4 regions of the Scandinavium tedordense genome follow, and region 1 is predicted to be linked to each of the others. Evidence: predicted binding sites of a transcription regulator. Region 1 holds the regulator's gene; each other region holds the start of a gene.
The links. The regulator PhoB, encoded in region 1, activates phosphate uptake and scavenging genes when phosphate is short. The targets are predictions, from matches to a motif close to CTGTCATAAAACTGNCNNAT.
Positions count from the first base shown of each region.

Region 2: a site for PhoB is predicted at 2,245-2,264, ahead of pstS (phosphate ABC transporter substrate-binding protein PstS). Genes of this name have one in related genera too.
Region 3: a site for PhoB is predicted at 3,612-3,631, ahead of kdgR (DNA-binding transcriptional regulator KdgR). Genes of this name have one in related genera too.
Region 4: a site for PhoB is predicted at 3,232-3,251, ahead of uvrB (excinuclease ABC subunit UvrB). Genes of this name have one in related genera too.

Region 1 is NZ_JALIGG010000051.1:133,386-138,612, reverse strand. It holds gene sbcC (exonuclease subunit SbcC) at 1-927, opposite strand, end outside; gene sbcD (exonuclease subunit SbcD) at 924-2,126, opposite strand; gene phoB (phosphate response regulator transcription factor PhoB) at 2,321-3,010, shown strand; gene phoR (phosphate regulon sensor histidine kinase PhoR) at 3,032-4,327, shown strand; gene brnQ (branched-chain amino acid transporter carrier protein BrnQ) at 4,734-5,227, shown strand, end outside.
Region 2 is NZ_JALIGG010000055.1:28,112-33,338, reverse strand. It holds gene pstA (phosphate ABC transporter permease PstA) at 1-31, opposite strand, end outside; gene pstC (phosphate ABC transporter permease PstC) at 31-990, opposite strand; gene pstS (phosphate ABC transporter substrate-binding protein PstS) at 1,118-2,158, opposite strand; gene glmS (glutamine--fructose-6-phosphate transaminase (isomerizing)) at 2,456-4,285, opposite strand; gene glmU (bifunctional UDP-N-acetylglucosamine diphosphorylase/glucosamine-1-phosphate N-acetyltransferase GlmU) at 4,513-5,227, opposite strand, start outside.
Region 3 is NZ_JALIGG010000056.1:308,334-313,560, forward strand. It holds gene ftsI2 (peptidoglycan DD-transpeptidase FtsI2/PBP3(PARA)) at 1-570, opposite strand, end outside; gene cspE (transcription antiterminator/RNA stability regulator CspE) at 773-982, opposite strand; partial or broken gene MUU46_RS14635 (DUF2627 domain-containing protein) at 995-1,139, opposite strand; gene MUU46_RS14640 (YebO family protein) at 1,748-2,047, opposite strand; gene mgrB (PhoP/PhoQ regulatory lipoprotein MgrB) at 2,122-2,268, opposite strand; gene MUU46_RS14650 (YobH family protein) at 2,429-2,668, shown strand; gene kdgR (DNA-binding transcriptional regulator KdgR) at 2,729-3,520, opposite strand; gene MUU46_RS14660 (MFS transporter) at 3,698-5,071, shown strand; gene htpX (protease HtpX) at 5,134-5,227, opposite strand, start outside.
Region 4 is NZ_JALIGG010000057.1:388,388-393,614, reverse strand. It holds gene pmrB (two-component system sensor histidine kinase PmrB) at 1-660, shown strand, start outside; gene uvrB (excinuclease ABC subunit UvrB) at 965-2,980, opposite strand; gene MUU46_RS17760 (ABC transporter ATP-binding protein) at 3,746-4,468, shown strand; gene bioD (dethiobiotin synthase) at 4,443-5,132, opposite strand; gene bioC (malonyl-ACP O-methyltransferase BioC) at 5,125-5,227, opposite strand, start outside.

The sequences.
Region 1 (5,227 bases):
GGTTTGCGTCAGCGCAGTCTGGCTGTCCTGCAGACGAACCCACATTGGGCGAAGTCTGTCTGCGGGTAATGACTGGGCGAGTGCGGAAAGCTGCGGCTGAGCGGCAGTCAGCGCGTGCTGCGCGGCGCTTAGCGAGGCCTGCGTGCGTTGCTCTGCAGCGTGCAGTTCTGTTTCGCGCGTCAGCCATTGCTGCCAAAGCTGGACCCGAAGCTGTTCATTCTGCTGCTGCTGTTCGTCGTCAGTAAGTGCCTGCAAACGTTGCTGCAACGCCTGCTGCTGCTCATCATTCAGCAAAATCATACCCGAAGCCTGCGCCTGGAATTTTTCCAGTTCGGTTTTGGATTCTTTATGCTTCTCAAACACCATTGCAGATATTTGGCCGTAAATCTCGGTGCCGGTCAGCTCCTCGAGCAACTCGGCGCGCTCTTTCGGTTTGGCGTTGAGGAACGCGGCGAACTGGCCTTGAGAAAGCATCATTGAGCGCGTGAAGCGCCCATAGTCGAGGCCGGTCAGCGAGGCGGTTAAATCCAGCTTGTCTTTGACTTTTTCCGCCAAAATTTTACCGTCGTCGCAGCGGGCCAGCTCCACGCGCGGGGCTTGCAGGTTGCCGTCGGGCTGATTGCGCGCGCGGTTCTGGCTCCAGAAGGCGCGATAGGCCACGCCTTTCACTTCGAATTCCACTTCCGCCAGACACTCGGCGGTGTCGCGGGTCATCAGGTCATTTTGCGATTGCGACAGGGTGCTGAGGCGCGGCGTTTCGTGGTACAACGCCAGACAGATGGCGTCCAGCAGGGTGGTTTTGCCCGCGCCGGTCGGGCCGGTAATGGCAAACAGGCCGTTACTGGCGAAAGGCTCGGCGGTGAAATCAATTTTCCACTCGCCCTTAAGTGAGTTGAGGTTTTTCAGCCGCAGACTCAAAATTTTCATGGCTGTTCCTCCCCGGAAAGGGCGTGCAGCGTTTCGTTAAACAACTGATGCAGGCGCTGCTGCTGTGGCGCTTCGAGCTCTTCCAGCGCCAGGCGACGCGCAAAAACCTCTTCGACTTTCAGTTCGCTCAGCGTTTCGCGATGTTCGCTGGCCATAATGCGCTCGCGCTGTTCACGACTGCGGCGCACCAGCAGTACTTCAACCGGTAGTTCGTCGGTCAGGGCCTGAATTTTTCGCTGGATGTCGTGCAGATATTCGTCGCTGGTGATTTCGATATCGAGCCATACCGGCGAGGCGGCATTGCCATCTCGCCACTGTGTCAGTTGCTCGCTGATGCTGGCGAAATCGCCTTTCAGCACCGCCAATTGCTGCGTCACCGGCACCTCCAGCGGCGTTACTTTCGCCAGTTTTCCATTATCAAAACTCACCAGATTGACGGCTTTTGCTTTGCCGGTTTCATCGAAGCTCAGGGAAATCGGCGAGCCGCAGTAGCGAATGTGCTCGCTGCCGCCAATTTTTTGCGCCCGATGAATGTGGCCGAGGGCAATGTAGTCCACCGGCGGGAAGTTCTGCGCCGGGAAGGCATCGAGCGTGCCGATATAAATGTCACGTACCGCGTCACTTTTGCTGGCGCCGACGGTGGTCAGATGGCCACTGGCGATGATGGGCAGCGGGCGATCGCCACGTAGTTCGCAAGCCTGCTGATACTGCTGCTGATAGTAATCAGTGATGGCCTGTAATAAATGTTGCTGCTTTTCCCCGGCGGAGGAACCGGCCTGGCTGACGATGACATCGCGCGGACGTAGAAACGGCACCGGGCAGAAAATCGCCCCGGGGGTCCCATCGCGACGGTTGAGCACGCAAGGGGCCATCCCGCTTCCGGCGACCACGGTGGTGTTCAGAAACGCGAGAATATCGCGGGATTCGTTGAGCGTGGCGACGGAATCATGGTTCCCCGCCAGCACCACCAGATGACAGCCGGTTTGCTGCAATTTCACCACAAAGCGGTTGTAGAGTTCGCGCGCGTAGCTCGGCGGTGAACCGGTATCGAAAATATCACCGGCCACGATAATGGCATCCACCTCTTGCGCCTGCGCTGTTTCCAGCAGCCAGTCGAGAAAAGCGTCGTGCTCAGCGGCACGGCTTTTGCTGTAAAAATTCTGGCCGAGGTGCCAGTCGGAGGTGTGTATGATGCGCATAATAAACCCAGGGCGGAAAAGCGTGTGCGTCAGTATAAACGGTTAACGATATCAGGGCGATGGCTGTACTCTTTCAGTGTCATAATGGCGAAGAGCACTATCATAAAACGGTCATCTTATTCATAAATCTGTCATAAATCTGACGCATAATGACGCCGCAAACCAGGCACATAACTAATAACACAGGATTTATAATGGCGAGACGTATTCTGGTCGTTGAAGATGAAGCCCCAATTCGCGAAATGGTGTGCTTCGTCCTGGAGCAAAATGGCTTTCAGCCTGTAGAAGCAGACGATTATGACAGTGCCGTAAACCAACTGAACGAGCCGTGGCCTGATTTAGTCCTGCTCGACTGGATGCTACCAGGCGGCTCAGGCATTCAGTTTATCAAACACCTCAAGCGCGAAGCGTTAACGCGCGATATTCCGGTAGTGATGCTGACCGCGCGTGGCGAAGAAGAAGATCGCGTGCGCGGCCTGGAAACCGGCGCCGACGATTACATCACCAAACCTTTCTCCCCCAAGGAGCTGGTGGCCCGTATCAAAGCTGTCATGCGCCGTATCTCGCCGATGGCGGTAGAAGAAGTGATCGAAATGCAGGGCCTGAGCCTTGACCCGACTTCACACCGTGTCATGACCGGCGAAAACCCGCTGGACATGGGGCCTACTGAGTTTAAATTGCTGCACTTCTTCATGACTCACCCGGAACGCGTATACAGCCGCGAACAGCTGCTGAATAACGTCTGGGGAACCAATGTGTATGTAGAAGACCGGACGGTGGATGTTCATATTCGTCGTCTGCGTAAAGCGCTGGAACACAGTGGTCACGACAGAATGGTACAAACCGTTCGCGGCACGGGATATCGTTTCTCCGCCCGTTTCTGACAATTGACTGGAGTGTGACCCGTGCTTGAACGGCTGTCATGGAAAAGGCTGGTTTTTGAGCTGATCCTCTGTTGTATTCCGGCCCTCATTCTGGGGGCGCTATTCGGGTACTTGCCATGGTTTTTACTGGCGGCGGTGACCGGATTGCTGATCTGGCATTTCTGGAATTTACTGCAACTTTCATGGTGGCTGTGGGTTGACCGCAGTATGACGCCGCCACCGGGCAAAGGCAGCTGGGAGCCGCTGCTGTACGGGCTGCACCAGATGCAGATGCGTAATAAAAAGCGCCGTCGTGAGCTGGGGAGCCTGATCAAACGCTTTCGCAGTGGGGCTGAATCGTTGCCCGATGCGGTAGTGCTGACCACCGAAGAAGGGGCCATGTTCTGGTGTAACGGTCTGGCCCAGCAGATGCTGAATCTGCGCTGGCCGGACGATAACGGCCAAAACATCCTCAACCTGCTGCGCTACCCTGAATTTTCCCGCTATCTCAAATCTCGCGATTTCACCAGACCGCTCAACCTGGTGCTCAACACCGGGCGGCATCTGGAAATTCGCGTCATGCCTTACAGTGAACAACAGCTGCTGCTGGTGGCGCGTGACGTTACTCAGATGCACCAGCTGGAAGGCGCTCGCCGCAATTTCTTCGCCAATGTCAGCCATGAATTACGTACGCCTTTGACGGTGCTACAGGGCTATCTGGAGATGATGCAGGAGCAAACGCTGGAAGGCGCGCCGCGCGAAAAAGCGCTGCACACCATGCGTGAGCAAACCCAGCGTATGGAAGGCCTGGTGCGCCAGCTGTTGACGCTGTCACGCATCGAGGCGGCCCCGCTGGCGGCATTAAATGAAATCATCGACGTGCCGATGATGCTCAGGGTAATTGAACGCGAGGCGCAGACACTCAGCCATAAGAAGCACATCCTGCATTTCGACATTGAGGATTCACTGCAGGTGCTCGGCAGCGAAGAGCAGCTGCGTAGCGCGATGTCGAACCTGGTGTATAACGCGGTGAATCATACGCCGGAAGGCACTGAAATTACCGTACGCTGGCTGCGCGAGCCGCACGGCGCATTGTTCAGCGTGGAAGATAACGGCCCTGGCATCGCGCCGGAGCATATTCCGCGCCTGACGGAACGCTTCTACCGCGTCGATAAAGCCCGTTCGCGGCAAACCGGCGGCAGCGGCCTGGGGCTGGCAATCGTGAAACATGCGGTAAATCATCACGAAAGTCGCCTCGATATCGAAAGTACGCCGGGTAAAAACACCCGCTTCAGTTTCTTACTGCCGGAACGTTTGATTGCCAAAAAAAGCACCTGATGATTCGTGTGTCAGGAAAGATTGACAAAGACCGGCGAAAGCCGGTTTTTTTGCTTTCCAGTTAACCAAACGGTGGATAATTTTCAAACGCCTGTTGCTTTTTTGTTCGCATGATTAGCCAGAGGTTTTTCTGATATATGGTTAATCATGCTAACTGGTGATTCGATGTTGCTATAATCCTCTGGTTTTGCGATCCCTTATTGCTTTAAAACGTTATAAGCGTTTAAATTGCCCCAGTACAGTTGCAGTCTGACTGCTTTCGCGCGCTAAACCCAATAACAATTCTTCGTGCGTGATTATCGGGAGTATTTCCCACTGCTTTGCTCGCTCTTACCGTTGTTCTGTTCCACAGGAATAAAACGACGTTTTTACTTTCAACACCACATCCACAGGCAGTAAAGAGTTTATGACCCATCAGTTAAAATCTCGCGATATCATCGCCCTGGGCTTTATGACCTTTGCGTTGTTCGTCGGCGCAGGCAACATTATTTTCCCTCCTATGGTGGGTTTGCAGGCTGGCGAACACGTCTGGACTGCGGCCTTTGGTTTCCTGATAACGGGCGTTGGCCTGCCGGTTCTGACGATTGTCGCACTGGCGAAAGTCGGCGGTGGCGTTGATAGCCTCAGCACGCCAATCGGTAAAGTGGCCGGTATTCTGCTGGCGGTGGTGTGTTATCTCGCCGTCGGGCCACTGTTCGCCACACCGCGTACCGCAACAGTTTCTTTCGAAGTGGGTATCGCGCCGCTGACCGGTGACGGCCCACTGCCGCTGCTTATCTACAGCATTATCTATTTCGCACTGGTCATTCTGGTGTCGCTGTATCCGGGCAAACTGCTCGATACGGTAGGTAACTTCCTGGCACCGCTGAAAATTATCGCCCTGGTGGTGCTGTCAGTTGC
Region 2 (5,227 bases), on a different contig from region 1:
CAGGAGTGGTTTGCATTTCTAAAGTCGCCATTAGCGTGCCCCTTCGTTTTTCGCGAGGCGTTTAACCATCAGCTTGGAAATGGCCAGCACGATAAAGGTGATCACAAACAGGATCAGGCCTAGCTCCATCAACGCCGAGACGTGCAGCCCGGATTCCGCTTCAGCGAACTCATTGGCGAGCGCAGAGGTAATGCTGTTGCCCGGCATATACAGCGACGCGCTGTCGAGCTGGTAGGTGTTACCGATGATGAACGTCACCGCCATCGTTTCACCGAGCGCACGACCCAGGCCAAGCATTACCCCACCGATCACACCATTTTTGGTGAACGGCAGAACGATACGCCAGATAACTTCCCAGGTGGTGCAGCCGATGCCGTAGGCCGACTCTTTCATCATCACCGGGGTTTGTTCGAACACATCACGCATAACAGCGGCGATGTAAGGAATAATCATGATGGCGAGGATAACCCCTGCCGCCAGCAGGCCGATACCAAACGCCGGACCAGAGAACAGGGCGCCAACGAATGGAATGGTAGACAGCACGTTGCCGACCGGCTCCTGGAAGTAGGTCGCAAACAGCGGGGCAAAGATAAACAGGCCCCACATGCCGTAAACAATACTCGGGATAGCGGCTAACAGTTCAATCGCGATACCCAGCGGGCGTTTCAGCCAGTTTGGCGCCAGCTCCGTCAGGAACAGGGCGATACCGAAACTCACCGGAACGGCAATCAGTAGGGCGATAACGGATGTCACGATCGTGCCGTAAATAGGCACCAGCGCACCGTAGATATCATTCGGTGCATCCCATTCTTTGGTCCACAGGAAGGAGAAACCAAATTTCTGGATGCTCGGCCAGGAAGAAATGATCAGGGAAACAATAATGCCGCCCAGCATCAATAGCACAATCAGCGCTGCCAGTTTTACCAGCACGCCGAAAATGATGTCACCCTTTTTACCCGGTGGGTTAAATGCAGGCTTGGTTGCAGCCATAAATTACTCTTCAGTTAAAGACGTCTTACGAATATGCCCAGCGGCGCAAGCACTTACCGGGCCTACAGCCTGAACTGTAGGGCGGGTAAGCGAAGTGCCACCCGCCATCTTCGTCAAATATATCCTGTTAGTACAGCGCTTTACCGCTGCTGTCTTTCACGTTGGTTTTCCATGCAGCACGTACCTGCTCAACCACGCTATCCGGCAGTGAAGCGTAATCCAGTGCGTTAGCTTCTTTGGCGCCATTTTTGTAGGCCCAGTCGAAGAACTTCAGCACTTCAACACCCTGCTCTGGTTTCTTCTGCTCTTTGTGAACCACAATGAAGGTAGTAGAGGTGATTGGCCACACGTCATCGCCTTTCTGGTTTGTCAGGTCCTGAGCGAAGGATTTGCTCCAGTCAGCGCCTTTAGCGGCGTTGGCAAAGCTTTCTTCGGTCGGGCTTACGGACTTGCCGTCAGCGGAAATCAGTTTGGTGTACGCGAGGTTGTTCTGCTTAGCGTAAGCGTATTCTACGTAGCCGATTGAGCCTGGCAGACGCTGAACGAAGGCGGCGATGCCATCATTGCCTTTACCGCCCAGACCGGTAGGCCAGTTAACGGTAGAGCCTGCACCGATTTTCGATTTCCACTCGTCGTTCACTTTAGACAAGTAGCTGGTGAACACGTAGGAGGTACCGGAACCGTCAGCCCGACGAACAACCGCGATGTTCTGAGAAGGCAGTTTTTTGCCTGGGTTCAGCTTAGTAATCGCTTCGTCATCCCACTTCTTGATTTTGCCAAGGTAGATGTCGCCGAGGGTTTTACCGTCGAGCACCAGTTCACCGGATTTGAAGCCTGGCAGGTTAACCGCCAGAACAACGCCACCGATAACGGTCGGGAACTGGAACAGGCCTTCCTGAGAGAGTTTTTCATCAGTCAGTGGCGCATCGGAAGCACCGAAATCCACAGTGTTGGCAGTAATCTGCTTCACACCACCGGAGGAACCGATACCCTGATAGTTGACCTTGTTACCGGTCTCTTTCTGGTAGGTATCTGCCCATTTGGCATACACCGGCGCCGGGAAGGTTGCACCCGCACCCGTCAGGCTTGCTGCTGCAAACGCAGAGAAAGCGCTCATCGATAAGGTCGCGGCGACAACAGTTGCGACAGTGGTACGCATAACTTTCATAATGTCTCCTGCAGATTTCGTAAATCGTTGTTTAAGTGGCTACGTTGAGCAAAATAGGACAAACAGGTGACAGTTAAATGTACGAAATATGACAGTTTTATGACGGGGAAAATTTAGCTTAAAAAAATCAGTTTTTTTGATTGATAATCAGATGGTTAGCTTTGTTTGTGACATTAACTTGTCAGTAAAATTTTCTTTTTATGACACTGCAAACGTTAGCTGAGTATGACAGGTTGTCATGTTTATGACGGTGAAATAGAGAAGAAAAAAGCCCTGCGGGAGCAGGGCTTTCGGGTATTACTCGACGGTCACCGATTTTGCCAGGTTACGCGGCTGGTCAACGTCGGTACCTTTGATCAGCGCCACGTGATAGGCCAGCAGCTGCAACGGCACGGTGTAGAAGATTGGCGCGATGACCTCTTCCACATGCGGCATTTCGATGATGTGCATGTTATCGCTGCTGTTGAAACCGGCATCCCGATCGGCGAAGACATACAGCACGCCACCACGGGCGCGTACTTCTTCGATGTTGGATTTCAGTTTTTCCAGCAGTTCGTTATTCGGTGCAATAACGATAACCGGCATATCCGCATCGATCAGCGCCAGCGGACCGTGCTTGAGTTCACCTGCCGCATACGCTTCCGCGTGAATGTAGGAGATCTCTTTCAGCTTCAGCGCGCCTTCGAGGGCAATAGGGTACTGATCGCCACGCCCCAGGAACAACGCGTGATGCTTGTCGGAGAAATCCTCCGCCAGGGCTTCGATGCGTTTGTCCTGTGAGAGCATTTGTTCGATACGGCTCGGCAGCGCCTGCAAACCCTGCACGATATCCTGCTCAATCGCTGCGTCCTGACCTTTCAGATTAGCCATTTTCGCCACCAGCATCAGCAGAACGGTCAGCTGTGTGGTGAACGCTTTGGTGGATGCCACGCCAATTTCAGTACCCGCGTTGGTCATCAGCGCCAGATCGGATTCGCGCACCAGCGATGAGCCCGCCACATTACAAATCGCGAGAGAGCCCAGATAACCCAGTTCTTTTGACAGGCGCAGCGCCGCCAGGGTATCCGCCGTTTCACCGGACTGGGAAAGGGTGATCATCAGGCTGTTGCGGCGTACTGCAGATTTGCGATAGCGAAATTCCGAGGCGATTTCGACATCGCATGGCACGCCGGCCAGCGATTCAAACCAGTAGCGCGACACCATACCTGAGTTGTAAGACGTGCCGCAGGCCACAATCTGAATGTGCTCAACGTTGGCCAGCATTTCGTTGGCGTTCGGTCCCAGCTCGCTGAGATCGATCTGCCCGTGGCTGATACGCCCGGTCAGGGTGCTTTTAATCGCGTTCGGCTGCTCGTAGATCTCTTTTTGCATGTAGTGACGATAAATGCCTTTGTCACCGGCGTCGTACTGCAAATTAGATTCGATGTCCGGGCGTTTTACCTGCTCGCCGGATTTAGCAAACACGGTCACACTGCGACGCGTCACTTCTGCGATATCGCCTTCTTCGAGGAAGATGAATCGACGGGTGACCGGCAACAGTGCCAGCTGGTCGGAGGCAATGAAGTTTTCACCCATGCCCAGACCAATCACCAGTGGGCTACCTGAACGGGCGGCCAGCAAGGTGTGCGGATCGCGGGTATCCATGATCACGGTACCGTAGGCGCCACGCAGTTGCGGGATGGCCCGCAGGACGGCTTCACGCAGCGTTCCACCCTGCTCCAGTTCCCAATGAACGAGGTGAGCAATCACTTCGGTATCGGTTTCTGAAACGAACACATAACCGCGAGACTGTAGCAGCTCGCGCAGCGGTTCGTGGTTTTCGATGATACCGTTATGCACCACGACGATGTGATCGGATACATGAGGATGCGCGTTGCCTTCTGACGGCTCACCATGGGTCGCCCAGCGGGTGTGCGCGATACCCGTGCCGCCATGCAACGGCTGATCTTCCGCCGCCTGAGACAGTATATTTACTTTACCGAGACGACGCAGACGGGTCAGATGCCCCTCGTTGTCGACCACTGCCAGTCCGGCAGAGTCATAACCGCGGTATTCCAGACGACGAAGCCCTTCGAGAAGGATTTCAGCAATATCACGCTGCGCGACTGCGCCAACAATTCCACACATAGTTAGATTTCCTGATATGGCACGATGCCATGCGTTGTCGCTGACCTGTATTTCCGGTTTTTACCGGAGCCCCGAGCCTTGTAGAGAGTGGGGTTATTGTTTTAGTTACTGCTATTGGGCGGAGGATTATGTTATCCCCTCATCCCCTGTCTGCCTGATGACGGCTACGTCTTATCAGGCCTACAAAGTCGTTGGGCGGGTCAGCGAAGCGCCACCCGCCGCTTTCATTACGTCTTCTTCACCGGGCGTTGCCAGCCTTGCTTATGCACCTGCGGCACACGGCTTAATACCAGTTCGTTATCAGCCACGTCGCGGGTCACGGTGGTTCCGGCGGCAATCGTCACGCCTTTACCGATGCTGACCGGGGCCACCAGCTGAGAATCAGAACCGACAAACACATCATCGCCGATGATGGTTTTGAATTTGTTCGCACCATCGTAGTTACAGGTGATGGTGCCTGCGCCAATATTAACGTTATCGCCAATTTCAGCGTCGCCGAGATAGCTCAGGTGGCCGGCTTTGGAGCCTTTACCCAGACGCGCTTTTTTCATTTCTACGAAGTTGCCTACGTGCGCGCCTTCCAGCAGTTCAGCGCCTGGACGTAGACGGGCGAACGGACCAATGGTACAGGCGGCATGCAGTTGAGCATCTTCCACCACGCTGTACGGGCTGATTTCGCAGTCATCGCCGATTACGCTATTTTTAATCACGCAACCTGCGCCAATTTTTACGCGATGACCGAGCGTAACCTTGCCCTCAAGGATAACGTTAGTATCAATTGAAACGTCGCGCCCGTGAGTGACGCTGCCGCGCAGATCAAACCGCTGTGGATCTCGTAACATGACGCCAGCCAGCAGCAACTTTTCAGCCTGCTCGCTTTGGTACACACGTTCCAGACGGGAAAGCTGCAGACGGTTGTTCACGCCTTCCACTTCGCTTAAG
Region 3 (5,227 bases), on a different contig from region 1:
CTGCATTTGCGCGTTAAAACTTTTTTCAACGCCTTCAATGCCCTGGTCATCAATGTTAGTAAAGCCAATAAGGTTAGCGGCAACGTGACCGGCAGGATAAAAGCGGCGTGATTCTTCGCGAAGATTAATGCCAGGCAAATGCAGTTTATCAATCCAGGCTGCCTGCTGAGGATCGACCTGACGGGCAAGATAAAGGAAACGGGAATGCGGATGCTGAGTGATTTTCGAGGTCAGGTCAGACAATGAGGTGTGCAATGCATTGGCCAGCGCCTGCCAGCGTGCGCTGTAGCCGACGCCACCTTTCGAGAGCAGCGTTTGTGGATCAACCCAGATTGCGCTAACAGGTACGCTCACTGCCAACGGCCGCCCTTCTCTGTCGATTATCATGCCACGAGGAACATCGATGGGTTCTTCGCGTAAGGAACGCATATCTTCTTGTTTTACCAGATTATCTGGCGAAATTATTTGTAGCCAACCTACGCGGGCCAATAACAGCCCCAGACAACAACAAATACCTAAACACACCAGGCCAAAACGGACTGGGGTGAAGTGACGGCGATGGTTTTGCACTCCGGCTCCCGATTATGATTTACAACCCAATGATTTAACGTGAAAAGGGGTCGGGATGAGCGATAAACAATGCTAATAACGATGTGGTTTTGCAACAAAGCGCGACTGTGAGGACCTGACAGACATACTCAGAAACAAATGTAAAAAGCCCCGCTAATGCGAGGCTTTATGGCTGATGTCAAATGAGATCAGTGTATTCGAATCAGATAGCAGTTACGTTAACTGCAGCTGGGCCTTTCTGGCCGTCCTGAATTTCGAACTCAACGTTCTGGCCTTCAGCCAGAGTTTTGAAGCCGTTACCCTGGATTGCAGAGAAATGTACGAATACATCTTTGCTGCCGTCTGCAGGAGTAATGAAACCAAAACCTTTAGACTCGTTGAACCACTTAACTTGACCTTTAATCTTTGCCATTTGCAAAATTCCTTAGAGTGTTTTCTTCGCCCGAGGGCACTTACATAGCTAAAACTGAGATATTACTGCATGAGGCACTAATATAAGGTTCGGCAGAGAAGCGGTATTCAACGACAACGTGTTTACTCAGGACTTCTTTACTGAAAATGCCACACATAGACAGAACTGTACCTCGTTTAACCCAAAACGTGTTATCACATACTACGTAAATAATGGCAAGCCATTTTTAAACATGTCTCGATCGGTCGCACATAACACCGCATTAAGCGATGATCATCTGCACAATTATGCGAAATCTCATCACTTATCAGACCAACGACCATACCGTCACAAGCCCGTCAGGCTGCATATTTTTACGATTTTTTTACCATAGCTCAACGTGTTTACTTCTGCCAGACAGCTTTCGTGCATACGCAACATTTTCCTATAGTTAGACATTTTTTTGCATAAATATGCTTCAATTCTGGCCGCTCTCATTTATAAAACGCAGACTAATTATCAATATTAAATATTATTGATGCTGCACGGTAATAATGAAAATTTGATGACAGCGCTTCACCATGGGGCAATAAAAACGTTTCGATGAATTGTGGATAACGCTTTAACGGATAATGTAAAAGAATTAAAAATTTTTGAAGGAGAGCATGGACAAATAGCAAGAAGGGCATGAGACCAAAAAGTGATAAAGCATAATAATAAGTTATAGCAATACATTACGGTATTGAGCATCCCGGCAGTCAAGCTGTTCGACCACCGGGAAGTCTATCAGCGTTCCGCCACCAGACGGATAAAATCATCATCACTGTCCTGCGACTCTGCCTGGACTTGTTCTGCAGGTTTCACCGGCGCTTCTTTCTCCGGTTCATTTGCTTCACACAGGCGACGGAGTAATGCATTTTGACGCTTTTGCTGATCCAGGAGCGCTTCCAGAAGCTCTATCTGTTCGTTTGTTCGCGAACTGGCGCGGTTTACGAAAAACCACAGGGCCATCCCGATGACCAGTACCAGCAAGGAGACTGCCAGCGAGGCCAAATTCAGCATTCCGGAATTCATTAAATCAACCATTTCACCACCTCAAATTGGAGCCATCATTCTACCACTCGGCGGCATGAGGAAGGAAATCTCCTATGAGAAAAAGTTTACCAGGGAATGAATTTATTGATGGTGCAAATACCGTTGAAAAACTGCACATCCTGATCGCACAACACGTTAATCATCTGAGTCCACAGTAATAGACAGGCAATCAGAAAGATAACCGCCAGGATGACCCACCGTAACTTTTTCACTCCACTCTCCGGGTAACCATATTTGTTAACAGATTAGCACGCTAACCTTAAACCGCGGCTAACTGTAATGGAGTCTCTTCATTTTAGGAATCATCGACTTGTTTCAGAGCATGAACAAACTACTCTATTGTACAGGAAGAAACAAAAACGAGGCATATTGATGCGTTTTACGATTCGTACAATTATTGTACTGGCGATTATTTGGATTGCTTTGCTTTCAACCGGCTACGGTGTGCTAATTGGCAGCACTGAAAACGTAGGCGGATTAGGATTACAGTGTAAATACCTCACCGCGCGTGGTACCAGCACGGCGCAATATGTTCACACTGACAGCGGGATTATCGGCATAACTGACTGCCCTCTCCTGCGTAAAAGCACAACGGTTGTCGATAAGGGATAATCGGACACCACCACCAACAAAAAACGCCGCTTATCGCGGCGTTTTTTGTGGCTGTGCATCTCAGAACGGATAGTCGTTGTAACCCATCTGCTCAGAAATTTTACGCGCCGCCGTGTGCAGCATGCTGACGTACTCGTGCAGACGCTCCTCAGAGAAACGCAGAGTCGGGAAGGAAATGCTCAGCCCCGCAATCACCACGCCGAAGCGGTCAAACACTGGCACGCCGATGCAACGCAGACCTTCTTCCTGCTCTTCATTATCTTCGCCATAACCTTGCTCACGGACCACATCCAGCAGCGGTAACAGCTCCACGGTATCGGCGATAGTCCGCCCAGTGCTGCGCTTATACTCAACGTGTTCGAGGATCTGTTTTACTTCCTCACGGTCACGCCAGGCCAACAGCACTTTACCAATTGCCGTGCTGTACAGTGGATTGCGACGGCCGATACGTGAGTACATTCTCAGGTTATACATTGAGTCAATTTTATGGATGTAGACAATGCTGTCTTCATCCAGCGCGCCCAGGTGAATGGTTTCTTTCGTCAAACGAGAAAGTTCACGCATCTGGATATCCGCACTGCGAATGAGATCGACGTTTTGTAGCGAACGCGCACCCAGTTCAAACAGTTTCAGTGTCAAAGAGTATTTCTCTGACTCGCCTTCCTGTGCCACGTAACCCAGCGATTTCATGGTCTGTAAAAAGCGATAAACCGTGCTTTTTGACATCATTACGCGCTGTGAAAGCTCAGTTATCCCTATTTCACGCTCTTCGCCAAGCGCCTGCAAAATGCCAAATACCTTCAACACTGAAGAGACAGAATCTGGCTGTTTATCCAAATCTGCAACTGCCATTTATCACCTCATCGCGACTGTTTTATAAAATTCAGAACTGTTTTTTATTATAATTTCGCGCGCCTTCCGCCGCAATCACTCTTCTGCATCTTCGTTACAAATCTGCGACATACTGCTGAATAATCAATGCTAAAATCATTACCTGCATAATGATTTCATTAAAGACCTATTTTTCACATGGAAAAAACAGCTTCTGATGGTTTGCCGTTGCCACAACGCTATGGCGCCATTCTGACGATCGTGCTTGGTATTTCGATGGCCGTGCTTGACGGTGCCATTGCCAACGTCGCCCTTCCCACTATTGCTACCGACCTTAACGCCTCTCCCGCCGCATCTATTTGGATAGTTAATGCCTACCAAATCGCGATTGTTATCTCGCTGCTGACCCTGGCATTTCTCGGCGATATGTTTGGCTATCGACGAATTTACAAATGCGGCCTGGTGGTCTTCACCTGTACGTCGCTGATTTGCGCGCTTTCACACTCACTGGAAATGCTGACGCTAGCCCGTGTGGCGCAGGGTCTGGGAGGCGCAGCGTTGATGAGCGTCAACACGGCGTTGATACGCCTCATTTATCCGCAGCGCTTTCTCGGGCGGGGGATGGGAATCAACTCGTTTATTGTTGCCGTATCCTCTGCCGCAGGGCCGACCATTGCCGCAGCCATTTTATCCGTGGCGTCCTGGCAGTGGCTGTTCCTGATTAACATTCCGCTCGGGATCGTGGCGTTTGTTTTGGCCATGTGTTATCTGCCGCCTAATGGTGCCCGCAGTCAGGCGTCGCGTTTCGATCTGCCGAGTGCGGTCATGAACGCTTTAACCTTCGGTTTACTGATAACAGCACTCAGCAGCTTTGCCCAAGGGCAGTCTCTGCAACTGGTGCTGAGTGAAGTGGTAGCGATGCTGGTCATCGGCTTTCTCTTTGTCCGTCGCCAATTAAAGCTGCCAGTGCCGCTACTGCCGGTTGATTTGCTGCGTATCCCGCTATTTTCGCTGTCGATCTGTACGTCGATTTGTTCCTTCTGCGCTCAAATGCTGGCCATGGTTTCACTGCCCTTCTTCCTGCAATCGGTTATGGGCCGCAGTGAAGTTGAAACCGGCCTGCTGCTGACGCCATGGCCGTTGGCCACCATGGTGATGGCCCCAATTGCTGGCTTTCTCATCGAAAAGGTTCACGCCGGTTTCCTCGGTGCATTAGGTTTGGCGGTAATGGCGTGCGGGCTGTTCGCGTTGGCACTGCTGCCCTCTTCGCCTCAGGACATCGACATTGTCTGGCGCATGATGCTGTGCGGCGCCGGTTTTGGGTTATTCCAGTCGCCGAACAATCACACCATTGTGTCATCTGCACCGCGTAATCGCAGCGGTGGCGCAAGCGGAATGTTAGGTACGGCCCGTCTGCTGGGGCAAAGTACCGGTGCGGCACTGGTGGCGTTAATGTTTAACCTGTTCGGTACCCACGGGACGCATACTTCGCTTTTACTGGCAGGATCCCTCGCGGTTATCGCCGCCATCTTCAGTGGCCTTCGCGTCACCCAGCCTCGGGCTGTCTCATGATCCGGGCATAAAAAAAGCGCCTCTGAGAGGCGCTTTGCTTTAAGGGTCGTGCTGTGAATTCGTTATTTCAGATACTCGCCGCTACGCAGTGCTTCGATACGTTTGTCCAGCGGCGGGTGCGTCATGAACAGTTCGCTCATGGACTTCGCTTTACCA
Region 4 (5,227 bases), on a different contig from region 1:
AATCAAACGCTGGAACGTGAACGTCTGTTTACCGCTGACGTGGCACACGAACTGCGCACTCCGCTCGCCGGGCTGCGTCTGCATCTGGAACTGATGGCGAAATCGCACAGTATGATGGTTGACCCGCTGCTGCAGCGACTGGATCAGATGACGCAAAGCATTTCGCAGCTGTTACAGCTGGCACGCGTTGGCCAGTCGTTTTCTGCAGGTAGCTATCAGCGAGTGCCGCTGGTAGAAGAAGTGATCCTACCGATTCAGGGCGAGCTGGAAACGATGCTCAGCCTGCGTGGCCAAATATTGAGCCTGCCATCGGCAGACAACAAGGTGACGGTGTCGGGTGATGCCACGCTGCTTCGGGTGCTGTTACGTAATCTGGTGGAAAACGCGCATCGCTACAGCCCGGAAAACTCCACCATTACCGTGACCATTGAGGCAGGTTTGCTGGCCGTCGAAGACGAAGGGCCTGGAATTGATGAAGCGAAAAGCGGCGAACTCAGTAAAGCGTTCGTGCGAATGGACAGCCGTTACGGCGGAATTGGGCTGGGATTAAGTATTGTCACCCGCATCGCACAGCTGCATGACGCGCAGTTCTTCCTGCATAACAGAAAGCCAGGGCCTGGTGTGAAAGCGTGGATTAAATTCCCACGGCGTACGCGGTAATCAGTACGTCAGGACCCACTGGTGAAAGAAACCAATCACGATCAAAAAGGAAACGAGTACGGTCAGAGTGGTGACGAAATTATCTTTTTGCATGGCGCTATCCTCAGTAAAGAGAGGACAGTTTGGACTACGAAGATTAACGCAACATTAAGACATCCCCTTCATACTTCAAGTGACAGGTGCGTTGGCCGCGCCTGCTCACCCCAGTCACTGACTTATGTAAGCGCCTGGGGACTCACAGACTTACCGTCTGCCTGTAACTCGAATTATTGTAGAAATGCGTTCGGCGTGTAATATCAATAGATTACGATGCAGCGATAAACAGATCGCGCAGCTGATGCAGGCGGTCGCGCACCTCTGCCGCTTCTTCGAACTCGAGGTTCTGCGCGTGTTTCATCATCTGCGCCTCCAGCTCGTTGATTTTCTGCTGTAGCGCTTTCGGTGACAGTTCCGCAGCCTGCGTGACTTCTGCTGACTTCGACTTGCCTCGACCTTTACCGCGCGTTTTCGCCAGGCTCTGACCCAACGACAGAATATCAACAACTTTCTTGTTCAGGCCCTGCGGCACTATGCCATTTTCTTCGTTATAGGCCTGTTGTTTCTCACGACGTCGCTCGGTTTCACCCATCGCTTTCGCCATCGAGTTGGTAATTCTGTCGGCGTAAAGAATCGCCCTTCCATTGATGTTACGCGCGGCACGGCCAATGGTCTGAATCAACGAGCGCTCGGAACGCAGGAAGCCCTCTTTATCAGCGTCCAGTATCGCCACCAGCGAGACTTCTGGCATATCGAGACCTTCCCTTAACAGGTTGATCCCCACCAGTACATCAAACTCTCCGAGGCGCAAATCACGGATGATTTCCATCCGCTCGACGGTGTCGATATCGGAGTGCAAATAGCGCACACGCTCACCGTGCTCTTCCAGATATTCCGTTAAGTCTTCGGCCATCCGTTTGGTCAGCGTGGTGACCAGTACGCGTTCATTGATGGCGACACGCAGACGAATTTCTGACAGCAAATCATCCACCTGTGTCCCGACCGGGCGTACTTCGATAATTGGGTCCAGTAATCCCGTCGGGCGCACCACCTGGTCGACGATTTCATCACCCGATTTTTCAAGCTCGTAGTTGCCTGGCGTGGCCGACACATAAATAGTCTGCGGTACCAGGCTTTCAAACTCTTCAAACTTCATCGGGCGGTTATCCAGTGCCGACGGCAAACGAAAACCGTACTCTACCAGCGTCTCTTTACGCGCCCGGTCACCGCGATACATACCGCCAATCTGCGGCACGGTCACGTGGGATTCGTCGATAACCAGCAGGCCGTCGGCAGGCAGGTAATCAAACAGCGTCGGCGGTGGCTCGCCCGGACCACGCCCGGAAAGATAGCGCGAGTAGTTTTCAATGCCCGAGCAGTAGCCCAGCTCGTTCATCATTTCCAAATCAAACTGGGTACGCTGGGAAAGACGTTGCTCTTCCAGCAGCTTGTTATTTTCCAGCAGCACTTTGCGACGGTCGACCAGCTCAACTTTGATCTCTTCCATGGCTTGCACAATGCGCTCACGCGGCGTGACGTAGTGCGTTTTCGGGTAGACGGTAAAGCGCTGAATGGTTGATTCAAGATGGCCGGTCAGCGGGTCAAACAGCGACAGTCGCTCAACTTCTTCGTCGAACAGCTCCACGCGCAGTGCAATGTCGTCAGATTCCGCCGGGAAGATGTCGATAACTTCACCGCGCACGCGGAACGTGCCACGCTGGAAAGCCTGATCGTTACGGGCGTATTGCAGCTCGGCGAGACGACGCAGAATCGAACGCTGGTCGATTATCATTCCCACCGTCAGGTGCAGCATCATCTTCAGATACAGGTCCGGGTCACCCAGGCCGTAGATAGCGGACACAGACGCCACCACAATCACGTCACGGCGTTCAAGCAGTGCCTTGGTGGCAGAAAGACGCATCTGTTCGATGTGCTCGTTCACAGAGGCGTCTTTTTCGATAAAGGTATCTGAGCTTGGGACGTAGGCTTCCGGTTGGTAGTAGTCGTAGTAGGAGACGAAAAACTCGACTGCGTTTTCAGGGAAGAACTCTTTCATCTCGCCGTACAGCTGAGCCGCCAGCGTTTTATTCGGTGCCAACACCATCGTCGGGCGCTGAAGGTCAGCGATGACGTTAGCGATAGTAAACGTTTTCCCTGAGCCGGTTACGCCGAGCAGCGTTTGGTGCGCCAGACCATCTTCAAGCCCTTCTTCCAGACGACGAATGGCCTCAGGCTGATCGCCAGAGGGTTTGAAAGAGGAATGCAGTTTTAACGGTTTACTCATTAACGACAACCTGATGAAGGGGAAACGGGCAGACGATTAATTCTACTCGCCGCACCAAAATTTGCCAATAATAAATACTGGATAAAAAAACAGTAACGCATTATCGTATTTGTGTTACCGGTTCCACGGGCGAGCAACTGCGGGGCAAATTTCCCCTGCGACGAGATAAAACACCAGACGCAGCAGGTTATCCCCAGAACATTCCCACATTTAACATTTGTCAAGATGCGTAATGAATCTTTTATGGCAGTCAGTGACACTTTTCTTACAGACATTGCTTTTATCGAAGTGATTGATAAAAAAAGAAAATATCGAAAAGCCGCGTTTCGCATCAATTTGGACGCAGGCCGCGTCTTCTCTCGCCTACCGTGAGTTTTCTAACTCTAATGCACATGGTTATCCACAGGAATGGTGGATAACTACCTGCAGCCCAACTCCCCTGCCACTCGCGCAAAACGCACCGGCACCGCAAAAGGCTCCAGTAAAAATTTTTTATCGCTCTTTTTTGTCTTTAATCATCTAAATGTGCCCTTATTTTTTGATGAGATATTGCTCACAAAATCAGTATCTGCACTGCACCACCAGCCGACATGTTGACTCCACTGGAGCACTGACAAAGTGCAGCGGCTGCGTTCTGACGCCATCTCAATGGGCTGATTTAAGAGTTAAATCCGAAATATGCGTCATTCCGCAGCGGCATCTCTCTTCTGGCAAGGGATTTGCAGAATCCTATCGCCGCTGACGGCCACACCGAAGGAGAAGCCGATGTTGAGTTTACGCGCAGTGAATCACTATTACGGAAGTCAGCATATTCTGTGGAATCTCAGCCTCGACCTCACGCCCGGAAAGTGCACCTGCGTGCTGGGGTTGCCCGGCATGGGAAAAACCACGCTGGTTAACTGCATTGCGGGCTTTCAGGCTATCGAAAGCGGTACCATGGTCTGGCAGGATGTCAGCGGGCCGCCGCGCGATCTATTGATGCTCTCGCCGCCGCTAAGGGCAGCCATGGGCATTGGCTATGTGACGCAGGATAAGCGTATTTTCTCGCAGATGACGGTAGAGGAAAATTTGCAGATTGCGATGAAGGCGGGCCATGAAGGCTCCGGCGCTATTGGCAGCGATATCTTCGACCTGATGCCAGATTTGTATCCGCTACGCCACGTCAAAGGCGCACTCATGTCGGACGACGATCAATACCAACTGGCGTTGGCCTGCGCAATGGTCACCAAACCGAAATTGCTGATCCTCGATGAACCGACGCGCGGCATGGGTCAGGGATTTATGCACAAGCTTGGGGAATGCCTGCTTCGCCTGAATCGCGATCTGGGTCTGACGGTGCTGCTTGCTGAACAGCACCTGCCTTTTATTCGCCGGGTGGCAGACAAATTTTGCCTGCTGCATCGCGGGCGTAACGTCGCGCAGGGCGCGGTCGATCAGCTCGACACCCGGCTGTTAGAGCAATTTATGACGCAGGACGAAGCGCCCTAAGGTCGAGATATTGTCCCGGTTCGGCGGCTTCTGGCCCGTGCTCCAGGTACGGGATCTCGCCGAGCAACGGTGCGGGGAGCAGACGCGTTAAGGTCGCCAGATATTCCGCATGGCGTTTGCCTGGCGGGATAACGTCATTGGCAATCCAGCCCACAAGCGGCAATCCCGCCTGCGCTATCGCCTGAGCAGTCAGCAGCGCATGGTTGATGCACCCGAGCTTAACGCCGACCACCAGAATCACCGGCAGCCGCTCGGCCTGTACCCAATCGGCAAACGTCCAGTCGGCCGCCAACGGCGTATACCAGCCACCCGCACCTTCTACCAGCACCCAATCCGCCTTATGCGACAGCGCCTGTAACCCGGCAGACAGCGTATGGGCATCTATCGGCCGCCCTTCATCCTCGCTCACGATATGCGGCGATGTCGGCTCGGCGAAGGTGTACGGATTGACTTCGTCGTAGTTCAACGTCAGACCGCTGTTGCGCTGTAAGGCCAGCGCATCGGTATTGCGCAGTCCGTTGGCGGTCATTTCGCTTCCGGAAGCCACCGGTTTAAACCCTGCAGTACGAAATCCCGCCCGGTTTGCGGCCTGTAAAAGCGCACAGCTGGCCACGGTTTTCCCGACTTCGGTATCAGTCCCGGTGACAAAATAACGTTCAGTCACGTTCAATCACTCCTGTAAAAATATGGTACGTCAGGGCGCAGCGCCCGTTTTGTTTGGGCCATGCCAGTTGAAGCTGCTGCAAATGGTGGCGAGTC